3 regions of the Vibrio kyushuensis genome follow, and region 3 is predicted to be linked to each of the others. Evidence: predicted binding sites of a transcription regulator. Region 3 holds the regulator's gene; each other region holds the start of a gene.

Region 1 (6,837 bases), on a different contig from region 3:
CGCTCTCAAAAAGAGTTCATCTCGGTGAACTGTCGTGCGATGTCAGAGAGGCGCATAGAGTGCGATCTTTTCGGTATTGATCAGGAAGATAACACTCAAATTTCAATGCTTGAGAAAGCTGATGGTGGAACAATTCTGCTCAATGATATTTTGACCTTACCTAAAAGTCAGCAGCTTAACCTATTACGATTTTTACAAGATGGAATGGTTGATACCCTGAAAGGGCAAAAAGAGGTTGATGTACGGATCTTGGCTGCAAACTCATCAGATATTGAGAAGGCGCTTATCGATGGTGACTTTAATGAAGAGCTCTATCATTACATCAATGTGTTACGTATTAATGTACCAAGCATGAAAGAGAGGGCGGGCGATGTGGCCATTTTAGCTCGTCATTTCTTACAAGAGTACTCAAAAGAATTCAATGCTCAAGCTCGTAGCTTTTCTGAAGACGCTATCCGAGATTTAACACGTTATCATTGGCCTGGAAATATTAGAGAGCTGATGAATCAGGTTAAACGTATTGTACTGATGTCTGATAACGTCATGATTGGTGAGGCCCAGCTTGAACTGCCAAAACGAAACGATGGTAAACGAAGCTTAAAGAGTATTCGAGAGCGAAGTGAGCGAGATGCTCTGCTGCTGGTTTTAGAGTCTCATTCAGGGCAGGTATCAATTGCAGCTAAAGAGTTGGGCGTATCTCGTGCGACGATGTACCGATTGTTAAACAAACACAATCTAATTACAGAAGATGCAGTGAGCTAATAATAGTTATCTCACTATAAATACTGTAGATACAGCACCCTACTGAAGCCACGCTGAAATAGCGTGGTTTTTTAATGCCAATTATTATGTTGGTAAATTGTTATTGGTTTGGTGAATGTGTTGTTTTTGACCCGACTCGTTTTAGAATATTAGAGTAATAAAATGTTTTTCGTTTAATTTATAAACAGCTGTTGAATTATTATCTCAATTGCATAGAATTTAACCGTGAGCAATAGCTTCACACCACACATTTCTTTGGATTTATTATTTAGTTAGGAGGTACCGATGAAACATTTATCAATCATTCATTTTGTTTGTACTTCTGTTGATCAAAATATGGCGATGGCCATAGATGCCTGTAATTTCATGATGGCATCAGATCGAACCAAATCAACTAAATAACGAATCCGTAACCTTGTTTTGGCTGCGGGAAATGGCAGCAAAACAGGGATCATTATATTTCCCCAAGGCCACTTCCCCAGTTACGTTTATTAAGCTGGAGAATTACTATGCGTCATTCAATTTATCTAAAACTTGCTACTTTACTTGTACGTGCTGATCTTCGTCGAGAAGAGCAAACGTGGAAGCGAAAACTGCGTCGAAGCACCTACGATATTCCATGGGAAAACACACATCTGTTGCGTGATATTGGCCTAGAGTCTGATGGTCGCCCAATTGGTTTTACAGAGCCGGATGCAGTCAAAGCGGAACGTCGTGTTCGTCATCTTCGCCGAGTTTTAAGTGCGCGAATAGCGACGTAATCGATAGGGGTAGGCGCTTCACCTACCCCTAGCTATCAATGTTAAGGACAAGGGTTGGAATAAGTCGTACCAACCTCTTGTAATCCCTGAAGCAATTCATCACTAAGAACGACATCTAAACTATCAATATTCATTTTCAACTGTTCCATATTTGTTGCGCCAATAATATTGGAGGCAACAAATGGACGTTGATTAACAAAGGCAAGTGCCATCTGAGCGGGATCAACTGAGTGTTTGTTGGCAAGATCAACATAGGCTTTTGTCGCCGCAACTCCTTGTGGAGTGAAATAGCGAACAAAACGTTCAAAAAGGCTACAACGGGCATCTTTTGGCTTTTGGTTATTGAGGTACTTTCCACTTAAGCAACCAAACGCAAGGGGTGAGTAGGCAAGTAACTTCACACCTTCATAATGACTAATCTCTGATAAGCCGACTTCAAAACTGCGGTTGAGCAGGTTATATGGGTTTTGTATGGACACTATTCTTGGTAAATCGTGTTTTTCGGCGAGCCTAAGTAAGCTCATTACCCCCCATGGCGTCTCATTAGATACTCCGATATAACGAATTTTTCCTGCTTTCACCAGTTCTGTCGTCGCTTCTAGAGTTTCAATCAACGTTACTTCTTGTTGCTCTGCCGTGTCAGGGTAGTTTAACTGGCCGAAACAGTTTGTTTGTCGCTGAGGCCAGTGTAATTGATAGAGATCGATATAGTCTGTTTTTAGTCGTTTCAGGCTATCATCAATGGCTTGATGAATGTTTCTTCTATCGAGACTCATATTGTCTCGAATATAAGGCACGTTGCGCGGGCCTGCCACTTTAGTTGCCAAGACGACCTTTTCTCTTTTACCCGATTTATCAAGCCAGTTTCCTATATAGCTTTCAGTCAACCCTTGTGTCTTCGCCTTTGGGGGAACAGGGTACATCTCTGCGGTATCAATGAAGTTGATGCCTCTTTCAAGAGCATAATCTAATTGATTTGAAGCATCTTCTTGGCTGTTTTGTTCACCAAATGTCATGGTGCCTAAGCAGATCTTGCTCACTTCTAAGCTTGAGTGTGGCAATTTAGTGTATTGCATTGTACGTCCTTGTGAATCTTATCGGCATGAATCCAATATAAGTGAAACCAACTTAGGATCAAACGTATTGATGTAAGAATTCGCAAAAGTGAAGTCTTTGTCTAGAATGGTAATTGGAGTCTAGAAAAGTAAATGGAGTTACATATGCAAAAAAGACAATTAGATAAATGGATTCATGGCTTTCATAAAGACTCGTCTCAGACACCAAAGGTGTTTGTCATAGGATGTTCCGATCTCTCTCAATACCAAATTGCGGTGGAGTATAAGCACAAGCTTGAACCGATAAAGCTTGATGAAGAGCCAATACACTTTGATTCTTTGGAGAAGGTGAAAGAGGAGTTAGTTAGACTCGGCGTGGATAAGGCATTTCTACGTTTACATAATGCGTATGATGAATTCGGTAGTGAAAATGGCCCCTTATACAATGATGAAGAGTTATCTTTAGCTACGCATTAAAGATGTCGCTAAATAAAGTACTGTTCAAGTAGGCTAGCTGTAAATTGGGTTCGTAGATAGAACCCTCTTGGGCGTGTTTTAATCGGTTTCCCACTCGCTCCAAAGGCATCGGTTAAAACGCGGCTATTTGCGGCTTTTGGTCTGAGTTGTAGAACTTCTCCATGTCTAGCGGTAATTTGCTCTACTTGGCCTAAGACAATCAGCTCCATCAACTCTTCCCAATCGGCTTTTAGTTGCTGTTCTTCTTGTTTAGATGGAGACCAGATAAGAGGTGAACCTACTTTTCTATCCGCTAACGGGATCTCTCTTTCTCCTTCAACGGGTACCCAAAGCACGCGAGAAAGCTTATTTTTTACGTGACTATTCTCCCAACATAGCCCGTGCACGCCAATCAAAGGAGCGACGCAAACAAAGGTTGTTTCTAGTGGCTTGCCATTGTATCCGATAGGAATACTCTTAAGTTCAATACCCAGATCTTCAAAATCTTGCTGAGGCTTGCTGCCAGCAGTTGCCCCTAAATGCCACTCTAGTAATTGACCTACCCAGCCTTTATCGCGCTTTAGGTTTTCAGGAACTGTGATATTGGCCTCTTCTGCAAGCTCTTGAAGAGAGAGTCCAGCAATCGCTTTAGCTCGGTTAAGTAGTTCGGTTTCAGTGGAGGGTTCTGGCTTCATAAAAAGTAGATAATAATGAATTTAGAGTCAGTAATGATATCAAATGTTATGACATTCGTAATGGAGAATAAATGATCATTAAGATTAAAAGATCGTCGCTTGGTTACTTATCCACAGGTAAAAAGTGAATATACGGCAATAATTATGTTCATGTATAAAAAAACAGTGCTTTTTTGTTGCTAAAATGCTTGAAAAATTAAATTAACACCAAGTTTTAGGTTGTTTATGTGGATAAGGTTGCTATTGGTTGATCTTTAACCATGTTTGTTTTTGTGTGAAAACAGTAACAAAGGTGACATGAGATACATTGCGCGTTTATCTTTAACTTATTGTTTTGTTGTGTTTATTTGTTGGTTCTGTATCGATGTTGATTGTTTTATAAGTTATGCTGAATGTTAAATGATCTGTTTCTAAAACTTTCTGCACATAGTTATTCACAGAAAAGGTGAATAAATGTGGCTTAGGTCTCATTGTTGTGTTGATAACTAGTTCTTTGCTTAATAGTTATCCATGTTCTCTGTTGTTACCAATAAATCACGTGCTAATCACACTAGTAAGTTTGCTCCCGTTGGGGATATGTGGAAAAATCACTGTTATTAAAGATTTTATTTGAGGTTGGCCAGTGATAGATGGCGATGGTTACCGCTTAAATGTGGGAATTGTAATCTGTAACAACCATGGTCAGGTCTTCTGGGCTAAACGATACGGACAACACTCATGGCAGTTCCCTCAAGGGGGAATTGATGAGGGTGAAACAGCTGAACAAGCCATGTTTAGAGAGCTGTACGAAGAGGTCGGTCTTACTAAAAAGGACGTGAAAATTGTAGCGACGAGTCGTCATTGGCTAAGATACAAATTGCCAAAGCGCCTAGTTCGTTGGGATTCAAAGCCTGTCTGTATCGGACAAAAACAGAAATGGTTTTTATTGCGCTTAGATTGTGATGAATCACAAATTAATATGCAGCGTGGTAACACCCCTGAATTTGATGGTTGGCGTTGGGTGAGTTATTGGTACCCTGTACGACAAGTAGTTTCTTTCAAACGAGACGTATATCGCCGTGCAATGAAGGAATTCGCCTCGATGGCTATGCCATTTAAAGAGCGAAAATTGAAAGGTAAACGAAAATTCCAAAGAGGGTAGAATAGACATGCTTTCTCAACTAAGGGAAATAGTTGAACAGGTTTCAAAAGTAGATGATGTTTATCAAGCATTTGATATTTTAGTTAAGCAAACATGCAGCGCTATGGAGACGGAGTGCTGTACTATCTATCTTGCCAATGAAGAACAAAATCGTCTGGAGCTCATGGCCACACAAGGGTTGGAGTTTTCAGGCGATAAGATTCATATTCAATTCAATGAAGGGCTCGTCGGCTTAGTTAAACGCAGCGCCGAGCCTATCAATATCGCCCATGCTTCTAAACACCCTGATTTCAAGCTCTTTCCTGAGCTAGGCGAACAGGTCTATCACAGCTTTCTTGGCACACCGGTTATTCATCGAAAAAAAGTCCTTGGCGTTTTAGTTGTGCAGCAAAAGTCCCCTAGGCTATTCAATGAAATCGAAGAATCTTTTCTGGTTACCTTAGCTGCACAGCTCGCTGTTATTATTGCTCATGCTCAAATGCAAGGGCACTGGAGCCTTTCTAAGAAGCAGTTAGCAACCGTTGGAATACCTGCATCTTCTGGTGTCGCAATTGGTGAGTTCTGGTGGGATGATGCTCAGCCACAGTTATCGGATGTACGACCTGCCTCCACCATTAATATCAGCCAAGAGCAAGAGTGGCTAATGTTAGCGATTGAAGATGCGCGTAATGATTTTGGTCGCATGAGAAAAAAGCTGCGTGGCGAAATCAATAAAGAAACACTCGCCATCTTTGATCTGTTTACCCACCTGTTAAACGATCCTATGTTGCGTAAAGATCTCAAAGCACAGGTTCAAAAAGGTGATAGAGCTGACTGGGCACTGCGTCAGGTTGTGGAGTCGTATTCTAACCGCTTTGCACGAATGTCTGATGTGTACCTAAGAGAACGAGCACAAGATATTCGAGAGCTTGGTCAGCGGTTATTGTATTTTTTGTACAACACCCAAAAAGAGCAGCAACAGTTAGATAGGCCGGTGATATTAGTTGTAAGAGAACTTACCGCGTCGATTCTTGCCTCCATACCGAAAGATAAATTATTAGCCGTCGTAGCACTTGAAGGTGCGGCAAACTCACACGCAGCTATTTTGTCTCGAGCCTTAGGCATTCCTGCTGTTATGGGGATAAACCTTAACCTTAAGGAGATTAACGGCAAGCGTGGCGTTGTAGATGGTTACAGCGGAAAAGTGTTAGTCTCGCCGAATCGACACTTGCTAAAAGAGTACCGCGCACTTGCAAATGAAGAGCGCGAACTGACCTCAATGGTAAGTAAGAGATCAGAAGAACCAGCAATAACGGCAGATGGGCAACGGATTGAAATGTTTCTCAATGCGGGGTTAAGTGCCGATACTAATATTGCGATCAACCAAGGCGTTGATGGTGTTGGGTTGTATCGTACAGAGATCTCTTTTTTGCTTCAGCACCGTTTCCCCTCTGAAGATGAACAAATTCAACAGTATCGAAGTGTGTTAAATACATACCAGAATAAACGAGTTGTTATGCGGACTTTGGATGTGGGTGGAGATAAAGCCTTACCTTACCTGCCTATAGAAGAAGATAATCCGTTTTTAGGTTGGCGCGGTATTCGATTTACTTTGGATCATCCCGATATATTTCTGATCCAGATCCGAGCGATGATGAGAGCAAGTTCTGATCACCATAACCTAAGTATTTTATTACCAATGATTGCGAGCGCCCAAGAACTGGATGACGCATTGCTACTCATTAATCAAGCCTACGAAGAAGTATCAAAAGTTGATCCTAGTCTATCCATGCCTGAGGTAGGCATTATGATAGAAGTCCCTTCGATGTTGTATTTACTTCCTCTTATTGCGAATAAGATAGATTTTGTATCGGTTGGGACTAACGATTTAACTCAGTATTTACTGGCAGTTGATCGAAATAACTCGCACGTTGCTGATGTGTATGAGTCTATACATCCAGCCGTCATCATGGCGCTAAAGCATATCC
Region 2 (6,837 bases), on a different contig from region 3:
GCGAAGTGAGATCTCCTCACTAAGAACGCGTTTATCTGAATCAGAAAAACGTTCATATAACTGCTTTGGAATAAGCTCATCAAGCCGACGACCGATAAGGTCATCCACCTTTGTTAAACCCAGATCTTTAACAAATGGTTCATTACAGGCCTGATACACCATATTCTCATCAAATATTCCAATGGAGTCAGGACTAGACTCAAGTATCACTTGTAGAATGGTATCGCGTTTGGCTAGTGCCACTTCCGTATCTTTACGCTTCTCCATTTCATCACTGAGATTCTTTTGAATATTGTGCCAATCCGTTACATCATGGCTGATGCCTAAAATCCCTAGCTGCTCACCCTCTGGCGACATTAATAAGTTTTGATATGTTTCAAGTAAGCAACCTTGACCGTCAGGAGAGGTTGTCCAATGTCGCTTACTTGCTCGACCTCGAATAGCCCCTTTAATATCTTTACTACCTTCCTCTTTTCGATCTAACCAAAAAGCATCAAAAGATCGATTACTAAAAACCATATTACCGTCGAGACCTTTTACAAAGATAAGTTCAGATAAGGAATCGAGTGCGGTTTTAGCCGTAGACAGTGAATTAATTTGGTCTTGAAGCTCTCTTGTGGAGGCTTGCTTAGGGAATGCATAAATCAACCAGACCGACTGGCCACGATAGGTCACCTTTCTCCCTGTTAAAGAGATAGGCAAGCTCGTTTGCGAAGTGACCGGCCATTGAAGTTGATGAGATTGAAACTGATCGGAAGTATAGCTTTCAAGCTCGTTAAGAATGAACTTATTAGGGATATGCTTAGGAAAGAAAGATGATCGGCCGATGAGTCGAATACCCAGCAACTGCATGGCAAGACGATTAGATAGCTGCAATTCACCACTTCTGGCGTTAACCACCATTAAGGCGGCTGGAACATCCTGCACGAGTGTTTCGATGTATCTGTTATATCGGGAATAAATGATCACCACACATGCAATAGACAAAGCAATGATGATCACATCTAATCCGTGACCATCGGTCACATTCCACAACCAGTTTAACCATACTTCCATTGAAACAAATAACCCTAGTGTATCCATACTCTAAAGGGTACGAAAGATATCAGTTTCTCGCTGACTATTCTTGTGCTAACACGGGTTTTGAATAAATAAATGGCTGAGCAATTAATGAACCCTGAGCACCATCACTGTCTAGAGCCCGGCCGATTTCGGTCATCGCTAGCCAACGGTTTTCACACCATAAGGGGGCAAGCAGTGTTGGACGACGAGCCGCAGAAGAGACGCGATGGTAAATGATGTCTGGTGGTGTCATCCGGATCACCTCGCTAGCGATAGATACGTACTCATCAAGCTCTGGCGCTTTTAGTTTTCCGGCACGCCACGCTTTTGCCATTGTACTGCCTTCAACAATATGTAACCCATGAAGCTTGATTCCATCTGTACCAACATCGAGTACTTTTTGTAGCGTCTCAAGATTGTCACTGCGAGTCTCTTTGGGTAAACCTACAATAAGATGAGTACATACTTTTACGCCTAAAGCGCGAGCGCGTTTGGTGATGTCAGCGTAACACTCAAAATCATGACCACGATTAATACGTTTTAATGTCTGATTATTGGCAGTCTGTAAACCCAATTCTAGCCATATCTCATACCCCTTATCGACATATTCAGATAACAGCTCTAATACAGCATCTGGGACACAATCAGGACGAGTACCGACACACAAACCCACTATATCAGCCGCTTTTAGTGCTTCTTCATACATGTTTCTCAGTACTTGAACTTCGGCATAGGTGTTGGTGTAGGCTTGAAAGTAAGCGAGGTACTTGCGTGCTCGTTTGATTTCTCCTGCTCGGTCGGTCAGTTGGTCAACAATACTCTGGACTTGTGTTTGCTCGTCAACAAATGAAGATACATTGCAAAATGTACAGCCACCACGGCCTATGGTCCCATCCCGATTTGGGCAGCTAAAGCCACCGTGCAACGTCAGTTTATGTACTTTCTCACCGTAACGGCGCTGTAAATCTTGTCCAATGGTATTCACTAACTCATGTAACTGCATATATAAACCACAACTGTATTTATCGATACTCTTTAAACGAAACCATTCTCAATTCGATCACTGAAAGTTAATTACATTCCTTGCAAGAGAAAGTCACGCATCATAATTAACCCGCTAAAGGTAATAACTATCAAAAATCAATAAACATGCAGAATTATTGGCAAAAAACACTCTTGTTGCGTAAATGTTATCTATATTATGCATTTTTTAACTAAAAAAAAGCACGACGGCAGTGAGTTTTCATTGCAATCAGCCTCGACAAAATTGTAGGATACTTACACAATGCCGTATAAATTGTGATCTTTATTACAAGATTAGTTGCGGATAAATCGGTGAATCCTACCTCCCACCTATATAAATCACTGGATTGTGATTGTAAATAATTGGATTTCACCAAGGATTGTTTTTCTCGCCATATATTTCAGCGAGAGACAGAAAGGACTCAGGCCAACCACCACTGGTTGGTTAGATTCATAAAAATAAAGGAACAGACTCAACACTAAGTTGGACTTAGGCATGTTGCGTCAATATTTAACTGGAAGGATGTAATCTATGGTAGATAGAGAGCAGGAAGCGCAAGGTCTGTATACTCCAGAGCTGGAGCATGACGCTTGTGGTATCGGTTTTGTCGCTCACCTAAAAAACCGTAAATCGCACGATGTCGTTACTCAAGCGCTCGATATGCTAGCTCGTATGGAGCACCGCGGCGGTCAAGGTTGTGACCCAAGTAGTGGTGATGGCGCAGGTATTTTACTGCAAAAACCTCATGAATTTCTTTTAGAAGAAGCTGTTAAGCACAGTATTAAACTGCCTTCTTTTGAAAAGTACGGTGTCGGTGTTGTTCTATTCCCTAGAGATGAACACAAACGTGCCCAATGTAGAGATATTTTAGAACGTAACGCTCAACGACTTAATCTTGAAGTTTTGGGTTATCGTGAGCTGCCAACAGATAACTCTATGATTGGCGCTGACCCTCTTAGCACAGAACCTCAATTTGAACATGTCTTTATCTCTGGTGGTCCAGGTACAGAACCTGAAGAGCTTGAGCGTAAACTGTATGTTCTACGTAACTATACTGTTCGTGTTTGCCTAGAAAGCATCTCAAATATTGGCGATGATTTTTACATCAACTCAATGTCTTACAAGACATTAGTGTATAAAGGCCAACTAACCACAGAACAAGTACCGCAGTACTTCCTAGATCTGCAAAACCCTACGATGGTAACAGCGCTAGCACTTGTTCACTCGCGTTTCTCAACCAACACATTTCCACGTTGGCGTTTAGCTCAGCCTTTCCGTTATATTGCCCACAATGGTGAAATTAACACTGTTCGCGGTAATTTAAACTGGATGAAGGCTCGTGAAGCGATCATTGAATCAGATCTCTTTACTCAAGCTGAAATCGACATGCTGCTGCCTATCTGTCAAGAAGGTAGTTCAGATTCATCAAACTTTGATATGGCACTTGAGCTCCTAGTTCTTTCTGGTCGTAGCCTGCCACATGCATTGATGATGATGATTCCCGAAGCATGGCAAGAAAACAAAAACATGGATCCAACTCGTCGCGCGTTCTATCAATATCACGCGAACGTTATGGAACCGTGGGATGGTCCAGCCTCTGTTTGTTTCACCGATGGTGTTCAAGTAGGTGCAACGCTTGACCGTAATGGTCTTCGTCCATCTCGCTATACAGTAACTAAAGATGACTTCCTTGTAATGGCGTCTGAGTCTGGCGTTGTTGAGATTGCACCTGAGAACGTCGAGTTCCGTGGTCGTCTACAGCCAGGTCGTATCTTTGTTGCCGATTTAGAACAAGGTCGCATCATCTCTGATGAAGAAGTCAAAGATGGCATTGCCAATGGTCAGCCGTATGAGCAATGGGTTGAAGAAAACCTATTGAGCTTGAACAAGCTACCAGAAGCAACAAACCAATACAGCCAACCTTCTCCAGAAAAATTGCTTAACCGTCAACAGTCGTTTGGCGTAAGCTCTGAAGAAGTGAATGAGATCATCATCCCGCTGGTTAAAACTGCGTATGAACCTCTTTCTGCAATGGGTGCTGACTGGCCACTTGCGATTCTGTCCCATCAATCTCAGCACCTTTCAAACTACTTTAAACAGCTGTTTGCTCAAGTAACCAACCCACCGATCGACCCGATCCGTGAGCGCATGGTTATGTCTCTGAACACTTACCTAGGTAAAGATCAGAACCTACTAGCAGAAACACCTGAACACTGTCAGAAGGTTGAGCTTGAATCACCGATTCTGTCTAACTCAGAGTTAGAGAAATTGCGTGCGATTGATAACGAGCACTTACAAGCTAAAACGCTTGATATAGTTTTCCAAGCAAACGGTGATGACGGCAAGCTAGAGCGTGCTCTTAAACGTATTTGCCAATACGCTGAAGATGCTGTTATTGATGGCTACTCAATCATATTGCTAACTGACCGTGCCGTTAACTCGCACCACGCAGCTATTCCAGCGATGCTTGCTGTAGGCGCAGTACACCACCACCTAATCCGTAAAGGATTACGTGCTAAGTGTGACATCGTTGTTGAAACGGGTGATGCGCGTGAAACGCACCACTTTGCAACACTGATTGGCTATGGCGCAAACGCGATTAACCCATACCTAGTAATTGAAACGATTGTTGAATCACAGCGCACTAAGAAGCTTGATCCTTCAGCATCACCGAAAGATCTGTTCGAAAGCTACCGTAAGGGTGTGAATGGCGGACTGCTGAAAATCTTCTCTAAGATGGGTATTTCAACACTTCAGTCTTACCACGGTGCTCAAATTTTTGAAGCGCTTGGTATCAGCAAATCTGTTGTTGATAAATACTTCACTGGTACGGTTACCCGTATCGAAGGCCTAACGATTGACGATATTGCGAAAGAAGTTTTGATTCGTCACCGTCTTGGTTACCCAACTCGTGAAGTGCCAGTACAGGTTCTTGATGTGGGTGGTGTTTATCAGTGGAAACAGCGTGGTGAAAAACACCTGTTTAACCCAGAAACCATTTCACTTCTACAACAGTCTACTCGTGAGAAGAATTACTCTCAGTTTAAAGAGTATACTAGTGCTGTTGACTCACAAGGCGATAACGCGGCAACACTACGTAGCCAATTAGACTTTGTGAAAAACCCTGCGGGCTCTATTCCTGTTGAAGAAGTTGAACCAATTGAAAGCATCTTGAAGCGCTTTGCTACTGGTGCTATGTCATTTGGTTCTATCTCTTACGAAGCTCACTCAACACTTGCTGTTGCAATGAACCGTATCGGAGCAAAATCTAACTCCGGTGAAGGTGGTGAAGATCCAGCTCGTTTCGAACCTAACGCAAATGGCGATTGGGAACGTTCAGCAATCAAACAGGTTGCTTCTGGTCGCTTTGGTGTAACGTCTTACTATCTAACAAACTCTGAAGAGATTCAGATTAAGATGGCACAAGGTGCGAAACCGGGCGAAGGTGGTCAACTACCGGGTGATAAAGTCGATGATTGGATTGGTGCAACACGTCACTCAACTCCGGGCGTTGGTCTAATTTCACCACCACCACACCATGATATCTACTCAATCGAAGATCTAGCTCAGCTAATCTACGATCTGAAAAATGCAAACCGCGCTGGCCGTGTAAACGTTAAGTTAGTGTCTGAAGCGGGTGTAGGTACGATCGCATCGGGTGTTGCTAAAGCCAAAGCTGATGTTGTACTTATCGCAGGCTTTGATGGCGGTACTGGTGCATCACCAATGTCATCAATTCGCCATACGGGTCTACCTTGGGAGCTTGGTCTAGCGGAAACGCACCAAACTCTACTGAAAAACGGCTTACGTAACCGTATCGTTGTACAGTCAGATGGTCAGATGAAGACACCTCGCGATCTTGCTGTTGCTACTTTATTGGGTGCTGAAGAATGGGGCGTTGCCACAGCAGCACTCGTTGTTGAAGGTTGTATCATGATGCGTAAGTGTCATAAAAATACTTGCCCTGTTGGTATCGCAACTCAAAACAAAACACTACGTGAGCGCTTTGATGGCCGTGTAGAAGACGTTGTTACATTCTTCCAATACATGGCAGAAGGTCTACGTGAAATCATGGCTGAACTAGGTTTCCGCACTATCGAAGAGATGGTCGGCCAATCTCAGAAGCTTAAAGTTCGTGAAGACATTGCTCACTGGAAATATAAAAACCTAAATCTGACACCTGTTCTACACATTGAACCGGCTCGTGAGAATGATGGGATTTATAACCAGACACAACAAAACCATAACCTTGAAGACGTCCTTGACCGCAAACTGATTCAAGCCGCTGCTCCAGCGCTTGAGAAAGGTGAAGCCGTTAGCGCTGAATTCCCGATCATCAATACTGATCGAAGCGCAGGTACAATGCTGTCAAATGAGATTTCTAAGATCTACAAAGACAAAGGCTTACCTCAACCAATGAACGTTAAGTTCAACGGTTCTGCTGGTCAATCTTTTGGTGCTTTCCTAGCGAAAGGCGTTAACTTTGAAGTTGAAGGCGATGCGAACGACTACTGGGGTAAAGGTCTATCAGGCGGTACGCTTGTTCTTTATCCAGATACTAAGTCAACCATCGTCGCTGAAGATAATATCGTCGTAGGTAACGTATGTTTCTACGGTGCAACTTCGGGTGAATCTTATATCCGCGGTATGGCAGGTGAACGATTCTGTGTTCGTAACTCAGGCGCAAGTGTTGTTGTAGAAGGCGTTGGTGACCATGGTTGTGAATACATGACTGGTGGTGTCGCTATCAT
Region 3 (6,837 bases):
CCTTTCTTAACATTTCTTTCATATATTAAGTGCCGTTCAGCGAATGAAAAATTATTCGCAACAGATACTCTGTTAAACCGCATCGCCTTGATACCGCTGAGTTCCCACTACTTCTTTCTCTTCGCATAAAAAAAAAGCTTCATAAAAGCCTCGACTTGATGCATAAATAGTCATGTGAAGTGATTATTGGTGGATGCTTCCGTGCTTGAAAAGAATAAATCACTATTGAAATGGTTAATTAAATGTAAATACAATGCTGCAGCAGTCAAAATGCGAAATAATATATGCCTTCATTATTAGGGGGCTAATACGCTGAACTGCTTGTTGGTCGTGTTAAGAAGGAATGTGCAATGACAATGGAAAACGTTGAAAAAGTAGAACGCAGTTTATTCAATGAGGTGATGGTACCTTGTTATAACCCAATGGAAATGATTCCTGTAAAAGGAGAAGGCGCACGCGTTTGGGATCAAGATGGTCGAGAGTACATTGACTTTGCTGGTGGTATCGCGGTGAGTTGTTTAGGTCATTGCCACCCGGCGATGGTGAATGCACTTACTGAGCAAGGCAATAAGATCTGGCATTTAAGTAATGTGATGACCAATGAGCCAGCACTGCGTCTTGCAAAAAAACTGACGGAAGTGAGCTTTGCTGAAAAAGTCTTCTTTGCTAACTCTGGCGCTGAAGCAAATGAAGCAGCATTAAAGCTCGCTCGTCGCTGGGCTGCCGATGTTCACGGCGAAGAAAAATCTGAAATCATTGCTTTCCAACAAGGTTTCCATGGTCGTACGTTCTTTACTGTAACCGTGGGTGGTCAAGCTGCTTATTCTGATGGCTTTGGTCCTAAACCTGGCGATGTTACTCATCTTCCATACAATGATATTGAAGCTCTAGAAGCGCATATGTCAGAGCGTACCTGCGCCATTATGATGGAGCCACTTCAAGGCGAAGGCGGAATCGTTTCTCCTACCGATGAGTTTGCCAAAAAAGTTCGCGAGCTATGTGATAAACACAATGCACTGCTGATTTTTGATGAAGTACAGACCGGCAATGGCCGTACTGGCGAAATTTATGCGTATCAAGGTCTAGGTGTTACACCTGATATTTTAAGTACTGCAAAATCTTTAGGTGGCGGCTTCCCTGTTGGTGCAATGCTTACCACATCTAAACTTGCCGAGCATTTGAAAGTGGGTACGCACGGTTCGACTTACGGTGGTAACCCATTGGCGTGTGCTGTTGCCGAAGCAGTTGTTGATATTGTTAGTCAGCCTGAAACTCTAGCGGGTGTAAAAGAGCGTGAAGCTATTTTCCGCGAAGGACTGGCTAAGATTAATGATAAGTACCAAATCTTCTCAGAAGTGCGTGGTAAGGGTTTATTGTTGGGCGCAGTACTGAACGATCAGTGGCAAGGTAGAGCACGTGATGTTTTGGTTGCAGCTGGTCAGCAAGGGCTAATGGTCTTGGTGGCAGGCGTGAATATCGTGCGCTTTACACCCTCTTTAGTGATTACCACACAAGAGATTGAGCAGGGCCTTGCTAAGCTTGATGCCGCGATTGCATCACTTACAGCCTAGTCACTCACTTAAAAAACAGTTAGTTGTTCACTTAAAAAATAAAGTTAAGCACTTCTATAATTAATGAGTATTCGAATGAATACCACTCGGGGCTAAGTTTCTATTTAGCCCCACAGCTTTTTAGCTTCACTCGCATCCGGAGGGAATTTCGATGCTGGTAATTCGTCCAATTACAATGTCTGACTACGATGCTTTGCATACTTGCGCTGTTGAGTCTGGTCATGGTTTTACATCTCTTCCTGTTAATGAAGAACTCCTTACTAATCGTATACAACACTCTGAATATAGCTTTACTAAAGATGGCGTTACCGAGCCGGGTGATGAAGGCTACCTGATGGTCGGCTTTGATAGTGAAACCGAAGAGGTAGCCGGGTGTACCGGAGTTGAGGCATCAATTGGCTGGGATGTTCCATTTTATTCTTACCACATCAGCACCGTTGTACACGCCTCACCAAAACTGGGTGTGAACAATGTGGTTAAATTGCTGACGTTTGGTAATAACTACACGGGTTGCAGCGAAATATGTACTCTGTTTTTACGCCCAAGCTTTCGTGGCGGTCTTAATGGTCGCTTGATGTCTAAGTGCCGATTCTTAATGTTGGCTGAGCATCCACATCGTTTCTCTAAAACTATCTTTGCCGAGATGCGTGGTGTTTCAGATGAAGAAGGTAATTCTCCTTTTTGGCAGTGGCTACAAGAGCACTTTTTCTCCATTGATTTCACCATGGCAGATTACTTAACCGGTATCGGTAAGAAAGGTTTTATTGCTGACCTCATGCCTAAGCTTCCAATCTACGTAAACTTGTTGAGCAAAGAGGCTCAGGCCGTCATTGGACAAGTGCACGAGAACACTCTACCTGCGCTTAAATTGCTAGAGCGAGAAGGTTTCACTTGTCGAAACTATGTCGATATTTTTGATGCAGGCCCGACGGTTGAATGTGATGCGCGAAATATTGATTCAATCAGAAATTCTTTTAGATCAAAAGTCGTTATTGCTGAGCACACTAGTGCAGATCACTACCTAATTTCAAATACGTCATTTGAGAACTTTAGAGCGACTGCGGCAAAGGCTGCGTATGACCAAGCCAGCGACAGCGTTATTTTAGCGCCAGATGTAGCAAAGGCATTGCAAGTTGCTCAGGGCGACTATGTACGGATGCTTGCTCAGTAATAGGCTGCTTAAAGGTGGTCAGTTCAGAAGTAGAAAACTCTATAAACAATTTTCCACGTGGAAAGTTTTGCAGTAACAAGAAAAGGATTTATTTATGACTCATTGGATTGGTGGAGAATGGATTGCAGGACAAGGCGATGCGATGATTTCAACGAGCCCGTACAACAATCAGCAGATTTGGCAAGGCGATAGTGCTACGCCAGCTCAAGTCGAATCGGCCGTTAGTGCTGCTCGAAAGGCGCTTGTTGAGTGGAAGAAAACAAGTTTCGCAGAGAGAGAACAGGTCGTTCTAAGGTTTGCTGAAAAAGTAAAAGAGAACAGCGAAGAAATCGCTGAAATCATTGCTAAAGAAACGGGCAAGCCAATCTGGGAAACTCGTACGGAAGCGGGTGCAATGGCCGGTAAAATAGCCATCTCTATTCGTGCTTATCATGAGCGAACAGGTGACGCGAGACGCGAAGCCGCAGGTAACCAAATTGTTCTTCGTCATAAGCCGCTCGGTGTTATGGCGGTCTTTGGCCCGTACAACTTTCCTGCCCATCTACCCAATGGTCATATTGTTCCAGCATTACTAGCTGGAAATACTGTGGTATTTAAACCTTCAGAGCAGACGCCGTGGATAGGTGAATTTGCTATGAAGTTGTGGCAACAAGCCGGTTTACCTGCAGGCGTGCTTAACCTTGTTCAAGGCGCTAAAGAGACAGGTATTGCGTTAGCCGATGCGAAAGGCATTGATGGCGTATTGTTTACTGGCAGCGCGAATACAGGACATGTGTTGCATCGTCAGTTTGCTGGGCAGCCGGGTAAAATGCTTGCGCTTGAGATGGGTGGCAATAATCCGATGGTTATCTCAAACGATTATGGTGACTTAGACGCTACAGTGTATACGATTATACAGTCTGCCTTTATCAGTGCAGGTCAACGCTGTACGTGTGCTCGTCGCCTTTATGTACCTCAAGGTGAAAAGGGTGACGCACTGTTGGTTGCACTAGTTAAAGCAACTCAGAAAATCAATGTTGACCAGCCGTTTGCAGAGCCTGCTCCATTCATGGGCCCGCAGATCTCGATGGCGGCAGCAAAAGTGATACTTAATGCTCAAAGCGAATTGCAATCGCTTGGCGGTGAGAGCCTTGTTGAAGCAAGAGCCGGAGAAGCGGCTTTTGTCACTCCGGGTATTATCGATGTGACAGCGATTGATGAACTGCCAGATGAAGAGTATTTCGGCCCACTGCTACAAGTCGTTCGCTATCAAGGTATCGAAAGCGCTGTAGAAATGGCAAATGATACGCGATTTGGTTTATCGGCTGGCTTAGTCTCTACCGATGATAGTGAGTGGAATTACTTTGTTGACCATATTCGTGCGGGTATCGTTAATCGAAATCGCCAGTTAACAGGAGCAAGCGGGGATGCACCATTTGGTGGTCCGGGTGCTTCCGGTAACTTAAGACCAAGCGCTTACTACGCCGCAGATTACTGTGCGTACCCAATGGCTTCAATGGAAGGCGATGAAACGCTTCTTCCTGCGACCTTCAGCCCTGGCATTGAATTGTAACTCGAACTCTAAACAAGGACACGTTATGACACCGGATACTCTATTTGGCGCTTTATGGAATGATTATATTGAGCGTTTGTGCCCATCGGCAGAAAAAGTTCATCAATTACTGCGTGAGAACGACGAATTAATTAATGACCATATTGCGTTGAGAACATTCAATTTAGCGCCTCTTGGTATTGAGACGTTGGCTAAGCCGTTTTTGGATGTGGGATATGTTGCTTGTGGTGATTATGAGTTTGAGAGCAAAAAACTTGTGGCAAAACACTATGAGCATCAAGACCCTAATCAGCCGAAAGTGTTCATCAGCGAACTCAAGGTTGATGAGTGTTCTGTTGAACTGCAGCAGATCGTCGCCAAGCTTGTAGAGCAATTGGATCATAGTAACCTAAAAGGTCATGAGTTCTTATCCGGTGGCCGACTTTGGGACTTGAGTTATGCTGATTTCCAAGTGTTAGCAAAAGAAAGTGAGTATGCGGCTTGGTTAGCCGCTCATGGCTATGGTGCGAATCACTTTACCGTGAGTGTGAATCAGCTTAATGAATTCGATGAAGTGAAGCAGGTCAATGACCATTTACGTACTTCTGGTTTTGTCATTAATGAAGCGGGTGGTGAAGTGAAAGGCTCGGCTGATGTACTGCTTGAGCAGTCGTCGACCATGGCCGATAAAGTAGCGGTTAGCTTTACTGAAGGGATAGAAATTATTCCGGGCGGATTTTATGAATTTGCTAAGCGATATCCGATGGCAAATGGTTCGCTATATACCGGTTTTGTTGCGGCTTCAGCGGATAAAATCTTTGAAAGTACGGATAGCTAACGTTAGTTAAAACTTTTCATTAGCTCTACGGCTAAGAAACGAAAAAGCCACCAACTTTCGCAGCTGGTGGCTTTAATATTTTTCTTAATCTCTAATTAGTTAGAAATTAACGAGTACCGTAAACAACGATAGTCTTACCGTGGGCAGAAATCAGATTCTGCTCTTCTAGCATCTTCAAGATACGACCAACGGTTTCACGAGAACAGCCAACGATTTGACCAATCTCTTGACGAGTGATCTTAATCTGCATGCCATCTGGGTGAGTCATTGCATCAGGTTGTTTCGCTAGGTTAAGTAGCGTTTGTGCAATACGGCCTGTAACGTCAAGGAACGCTAGATCACCTACTTTTTGGCTTGTCACTTGTAGGCGGTTAGCCATCTGTGACGAAAGACGCATTAGGATATCTGGGTTAACTTGGATAAGTTGGCGGAATTTCTTGAAAGAGATTTCAGCTACTTCACAAGGAGACTTAGCACGAACCCATGCGGTACGTTCTTGGTCTTCTTCGAATAAGCCTAGTTCACCAATAAAGTCACCTTGGTTTAGGTAAGAAAGAATCATCTCCTTACCTTCTTCATCCTTGATTAGTACCGCTACAGAGCCTTTAACGATGTAGTACAACGTCTCAGCTTTTTCACCCGCGTGAATTAGCGTGCTTTTTGAAGGGTACTTATGAATATGACAGTGTGAAAGAAACCACTCTAGTGTTGGATCTGTTTGAGGTTTGCCTAAAACCATAATATCTCACTTCCTCTGAAGGTGTACTGGTAGCTTTCCATTTATGCAGCTAAGCATAATAAGCCTGCTTTGGATATGCGCACGTTACTTGTGCTGCAAGCTATCTTGTATTTCGGTTAAGAATAGTATCCTTTTTTGCACAGGATTTCTTGATTTTAATCGGGTCTAAACGAGGATATTTTACGCAAAAACGTGCACATGATCACGGTATGAAAAGTAATCGGTCGCTCCGGTGAGAGTTTATCCGATTTTCCCGGTCTCAATTAGCTGCTGCAAGATTGGTCTTGCAATGAGTTCCATAGCGAAGCTCATCTTCCCCCCCGGTACAACCAGAGTATTGTGTCGCGACATAAATGAACCATCAATCATTGCCAGAAGATATGGGAAGTCGACATTCTTAATACCACGCAATCGTATCACTACGAAGCTTTCGTCAAGACTAGGGATACCTTTTGCGTTTAACGGGTTCGAAGTATCAACAGTTGGGACTCGTTGGAAGTTGATATGAGTACGAGAAAATTGCGGCGTAATGTAATTTAGGTAGTCATCCATTGAACGAACAATCGAGTCCATAACCGCTTCGCGTGAGTGACCACGATCTCGGGTATCTCGAACGAATTTTTGAATCCACTCAAGGTTTACAATCGGTACCATGCCAATCAATAGGTCAACATGCTGGGCGACATTGACATCCCCATCAACCACACCACCATGTAAGCCTTCGTAGAACAGCACATCGGAGTCTTCGGGTAGATCTTGCCAAGGAGTAAATGTGCCGGGCATTTGGTTGTAAGGGACCGCTTCATCAAAGGTATGCAGGTAGCGACGAACTTGCCCTGAGCCTTCATTACCATAAGTACGGAAAAACTCTTCAAGAGTCGGGAAGTCATTGGCTTGTGGACCAAAGTAGCTGATGTGCTTTCCTTGCTCTCTAGATTTACGGATTTCAACATCCATTTCTGGTCTGGTAAAGCGGTGGAAACTATC

Evidence for each region. The regulator CRP, encoded in region 3, controls carbon source genes, mostly activating them, when cyclic AMP is high. The targets are predictions, from matches to a motif close to TGTGANNNNNNTCACA.
Region 1: the regulator CRP is predicted to act here: its motif matches at 4,184-4,199, upstream of rppH (RNA pyrophosphohydrolase).
Region 2: the regulator CRP is predicted to act here: its motif matches at 2,361-2,376, upstream of gltB (glutamate synthase large subunit).

What each region holds. Positions count from the first base shown of each region.
Region 1 covers NZ_JAKJSV010000009.1:152,573-159,409, forward strand. Annotated here, with positions in the region: gene vpsR (cyclic-di-GMP-binding transcriptional regulator VpsR) at 1-762, shown strand, start outside; gene L4D20_RS19580 (DUF1127 domain-containing protein) at 1,272-1,523, shown strand; gene L4D20_RS19585 (NADP(H)-dependent aldo-keto reductase) at 1,565-2,599, opposite strand; gene L4D20_RS19590 (DUF6482 family protein) at 2,744-3,055, shown strand; gene mutH (DNA mismatch repair endonuclease MutH) at 3,064-3,729, opposite strand; gene rppH (RNA pyrophosphohydrolase) at 4,352-4,870, shown strand; gene ptsP (phosphoenolpyruvate--protein phosphotransferase) at 4,878-6,837, shown strand, end outside.
Region 2 covers NZ_JAKJSV010000003.1:383,869-390,705, forward strand. Annotated here, with positions in the region: gene L4D20_RS08210 (diguanylate cyclase domain-containing protein) at 1-1,056, opposite strand, end outside; gene mnmL (tRNA modification radical SAM protein MnmL/YtqA) at 1,121-2,065, opposite strand; gene gltB (glutamate synthase large subunit) at 2,618-6,837, shown strand, end outside.
Region 3 covers NZ_JAKJSV010000007.1:145,179-152,015, reverse strand. Annotated here, with positions in the region: gene L4D20_RS16475 (aspartate aminotransferase family protein) at 351-1,571, shown strand; gene astA (arginine N-succinyltransferase) at 1,723-2,742, shown strand; gene astD (succinylglutamate-semialdehyde dehydrogenase) at 2,837-4,294, shown strand; gene L4D20_RS16460 (DUF1338 domain-containing protein) at 4,320-5,111, shown strand; gene crp (cAMP-activated global transcriptional regulator CRP) at 5,218-5,850, opposite strand; gene L4D20_RS16450 (phosphoribulokinase) at 6,091-6,837, opposite strand, start outside.